DNA from 2 places in the Micromonospora sp. DSM 43699 genome. Region 1 is predicted to be linked to the other one. Evidence: riboswitches for the same ligand, from Rfam matches in the RefSeq annotation. Region 1 holds a riboswitch; the other holds the start of a gene.
What was found. A riboswitch is a leader RNA that binds a small molecule or an ion and turns the genes downstream of it on or off. The one in region 1 is predicted to bind cobalamin.
Positions count from the first base shown of each region.

Region 1 (2,195 bases):
CCCTTGCGCCGGCCGCCCTGGTTGACCGCCGCCACCCCGGCGTCGAGGGTCTTGAGGAACGGCACGATCCCGTTCGACCGGCCGTTGGTGCCCCGGATCAACGCGCCCCGGCCACGTACCCGCGACCAGGAGATGCCGATGCCGCCGGAGAACTTGGACAGCTTCGCCACCTGGTGGTAGCGCTCGTAGATCGAGTCGAGCTCGTCGCGGGGCGAGTCGACCAGGAAACACGACGACATCTGCGTGTGCCGGGTGCCGGAGTTGAACAACGTGGGGGAACTCGGCAGGTAGGCAAGCGACGACATCAACCGGTAGAACCCGACCGCCTCGTCGGGCGTGGTGGACAGCCCGCAGGCCACCCGCAGCAGCCAGTACTGCGGGGTCTCCACCACCAGCCGCGACTCGGGGTGCCGCAGCAGGTACCGGTCGGCGACCGTGCGCAGTCCGAAGTACTCGAACCGCAGGTCACCCGCCGGGTCGACCGCGTCGTCGAGGGTGCGGGCGTTGCGGGCCACGAACGCGGCGGTGTCGTCGGAGATCAGGCCGAGGCCGTGGGCGTACCGGATGGACTGGCTGAAGCTCGCCACCGCCTGCCCGCGGACCTCCTGCTCCACGTAGCCGGCCAGCAGCCGGGCCGCCAGCCGGGAGTACTGCGGTTCGGTGCCGATCAGCTCCGCCGCCGTCTGGATCGACAGCTTGTCCAGCTCGGCAGTGGTCGCCCCGTCGTAGAGGCCGCTTATCGTCTTGGTCGCCACCCGCAGCGGGTCCACCTCGTCCAGGTCGGCGGCCCACCGCTCGACCGCCTTGACGATCTTGTTGACGTCCACCGGCTCGGTGTCGCCGTTGCGCTTGCGTACCCGCATCGCCGGCCGGCGTGGCTCCGCGCCGTCGGCCTCGGACGGGGGGCTCTCCGCTACGTTCGTCATGACCTCTCCTCGCTGTCACCGATGGCCCTCGGACGCGGGAGAACGCCAACGGGCGCGGCGCGGCGGCCGGCCCGGTTGCTGGCGTCGGTCGTCCCGCGCGACCTCCGACCGCCGCACGCAGCAGCGCACGGCGCACTGGCAGGTCTTCGGACTCGCGGGCCTGACCGGGTTCCACCGGTCGCCTACTGGCCGTCGCTTCCCAGACCTCGCGGCCCAGTGCTCGATGACGGCGGTCGTTCCCACTCACCGCTGCGGGGCAGTCCCGGATTTACACCGGGTTCCCTGTTGCCTCGACCGGGCCGTTCAGGCCCGGTCGAACCAGCTGCGTGGGACACCATATATGGCGTCCCCTGGGGAGAAGCAACACTAGATGTCGCGTCGGCGTGTCGGATCACTCTCACCCGCCCGGCCGGTCGCGCGCAGTGACGCCAGCAGCCGTAGCCGGTCGGCGTCGGGGCTGCCCGGCGCGGCGGTGAAGACCAGCATGACCGGGCCGGGGTTGCCGGGCAGCGGGTAGGTGTCCCAGTCCAGGACGATGTCACCGACCTCGGGGACCTCGAAGGTCTTGGTGCCGCTGACCGAAGCGCGCACGTCGTGCCGGGCCCACAGCCGTCGGAACTCGGCGCTGCGGATGCTCAGCTCGCCGACGATCGCGGTGGCCCGGGGGTGGGTGGGGTCCGTGGCGACGGCGGCACGCATCATGCCGATGTAGTCCATGGCCTGCTGTTCCCACGCCGCGCAGCGCCGCGACGCGGTCGTCGGGTCGTCGAACATCAGCAGGAGCATGTTGAGCCGGTCGGGCGGGTAGCCCTCCGGGTCGCCGAGCAGCGCCGTCGCCCACGGGTTCCAGGCGAGCAGGTCGAGGTGTCGGCCGAGCACGACCGCCGGGGTGTCCAGCACCAGCAGCAGCCGTCGGGTGCTCTCCGGCACCCGCTCCGGGCCGGGGTCCACCCGGACGGGCACCGGCCGGCGGGCGGCGCGGGCCAGGGTGAACAGGTGCCGGCGTTCCTCGTCGTCGAGGCCGAGCGCGCCGGCGAGCGCGTCCAACACGTCGTCGGACGGGCGGACCTCGCGGCCCTGCTCCATCCGCTGGTAGTAGTCGGTGCTCAACCCGGCCAGCAGGGCCAGTTCCTCACGCCGCAACCCGGTGACCTTACGTCGGCCGCCCGGCTCCAGGCCGACGTCGCGGGGGTGCAGCCGGCCGCGCCGGGCGCGCAGGAAATCGCCGAGTTCGCGGGCGTACGGATGGGTCATGCCGCAAGTGTGTCG
Region 1 is NZ_JBTMMT010000006.1:68,229-70,423, reverse strand. It holds gene AC0AIB_RS05250 (ribonucleoside-diphosphate reductase subunit alpha) at 1-926, opposite strand, end outside; cobalamin riboswitch at 1,046-1,266, opposite strand; gene AC0AIB_RS05245 (helix-turn-helix transcriptional regulator) at 1,293-2,180, opposite strand.

Region 2 (2,195 bases), on a different contig from region 1:
TGGTGGTCACCACGAGGCGGCCGGAGCGGGTGGGGTGGTCGAATCGGCCGCCTTCGACCGGGTCCTGACCGCCGCCCGTGCGGCCGGTCTGACCGGCCCGGTCGAGATCGCCCCGGCGCCGGAACCGGGCTCGGCCTGGACCGTCACGCAGGTCGACAACGTCTGGCCGGTCGCGAAGGACCGGGTCGCCGTCGACCCCACCACGGCCACGGTCACCGCCCGCAGCGACTTCGCCGACTGGCCACTGCTGGCCAAGCTCAGTGGTCTCGGCATCCAGGCGCACATGGGGGTGCTCTTCGGACCGCTCAACCAGATCCTGCTCGCCGCGCTGGCCCTCGGGCTGCTCTGCGTCATCGTCTGGGGCTACCGCATGTGGTGGCAACGCCGGCCCACCCGCGCCGACCGCCGCGCCCTCACCGGCACCCCACCGGCCCGCGGCGGCGTACCCGGCCTTCCGCGCGGCGTCCTGATCGTCGGCACACCACTGGTCGTGGCGGTCGGCTGGGCGCTGCCGCTGCTCGGGCTCACCCTGCTCGTCTTCCTCCTCGTCGACGTCGTCCTGGGGGCGGTGGGCCGACGACGCCGTACCAGCACCGTCCCCACCTCACCCGCACCAGCCGGTCGATGACCGACCGCCCCGTCCGGCCGCCCGCTCGGCGTCGGACGGGGCGGTCGACTCGCGCAGCGCCGGTCCCCGCCCCGGTTGCTCACATTCGGCGGGATGACGATTGACCGCTCGGGGGTCACGCCGCTACGGTCGATCCAAATCTGCGGCGTCGCGAGGTAAGCCGGTGAGAATCCGGCGCGGTCGCGCCACTGTGAGCGGTCCCCGTCGTCGACGGGTCCGCGAGCCAGGACGCTCGGTCGTCCGCAGCCTTGCGATGGGGACGCGTCATCCCCGGGAAGGTTCGTGTCCCATGTCGAGTTCCACTCCCGCCCAGCCGCTGGTGCACCCCGTCGGGTCGACCCGCGTGTACTGGGCGGCACTGGCCGTCGTCGGCGTACTCCTGCTGCTCACCTATCTGGTCGCGTTCGACCAGGGCGCGGTCTCGCGCAGTGGCATGTACCTGCACGAGCTCATGCACGACGGCCGGCACCTGCTCGGTGTCCCGTGCCACTGAACCCCACCCACAATCCACCCACGTTCGCCACCGTCCTGCTCCGCGGTCTGCTCGCCGGTCTCGTCGCCGGCCTGCTCGCGGGGGCGTTCGGCTACCTCGTCGGTGAGCCGCGCATCGAGGCGGCCATCGCGATCGAGGAGGCAGCCAGCCACACCGGGCCGGTGGCCGACGACCACCACGCCGACGCCCTGGTGGGCCGGGGCGGCCAGCGGGCCGGCCTGTTCCTGGCCACCGGGCTGTTCGGCACCGCGATGGGTGGCCTGCTGGCGACCGGGTACGCGCTCCTGCGCCGTCGCCTGCGGACCACGGACGACGGCCGGTCGGCGCTGCTGCTCGCCGGCGGCGCCCTGCTCGGCGCGGTGCTCGTGCCGTTCCTCAAGTATCCGGCCAACCCCCCGGCGGTCGGCAGTCCCGACACCATCGACCAACGCACCGCCGCCTACCTGACCCTGGTGGTGCTCGGTCTGGTGGCGGTCTGGGCGGGCACCCTCGGCTACCGGTCGGTCCGCCCCGACGCACCGGTCTGGCAACGGGTCGGCGCGGCCGTCGGGGGCTTCCTCCTGGTCGCCGGTGCCGGGTATGTCGTCCTGCCGTCCTTCCAGGAGGTGCCGGACGACTTCCCCGCGACTCTGCTGTGGAACTTCCGGTTGGCCGCTCTCGGTACCCAGGTGGTGCTCTGGGCGGCGATCGGCCTGCTGTTCAGCGCCCTGATGAGCCAGGGCCGGCGGCTGGACCGGCGACCGGGGGCGGGCGGGATTCCGACTGTCACCCCGGCGAGCCGATGACCGGTGCGGGAACACCGGCGTGACCGCGACCAGCCTGCGGCTGGTCGCACACGCGCACACCGCCGCCCTGCGGCGGGCGGTGTTCGGCGCGGGTGACGACGACCTGGACGAGGGCGGCCGGCGGGCCGCCCTCGCCCTGGCCGGTTCCGACCGGCGCGGCCCACTGGGCCCGGTCGACGTCTGCCTGACCAGCCCGGCGCCGGCGGCGGTGCAGACCGCTCACGCCCTCGGGCTGCGCCCCACAGTCGAGGCCGCGCTGGCCGACTGCGGGTACGCCGACTGGTCCGGG
Region 2 is NZ_JBTMMT010000001.1:98,244-100,438, forward strand. It holds gene AC0AIB_RS00455 (PepSY-associated TM helix domain-containing protein) at 1-628, shown strand, start outside; cobalamin riboswitch at 742-883, shown strand; gene AC0AIB_RS00460 (CbtB domain-containing protein) at 918-1,121, shown strand; gene AC0AIB_RS00465 (CbtA family protein) at 1,112-1,906, shown strand; gene AC0AIB_RS00470 (histidine phosphatase family protein) at 1,926-2,195, shown strand, end outside.
Region 2: linked by a shared signal. The riboswitch ahead of AC0AIB_RS00460 (CbtB domain-containing protein) and the one ahead of AC0AIB_RS05250 (ribonucleoside-diphosphate reductase subunit alpha) in region 1 are both predicted to bind cobalamin.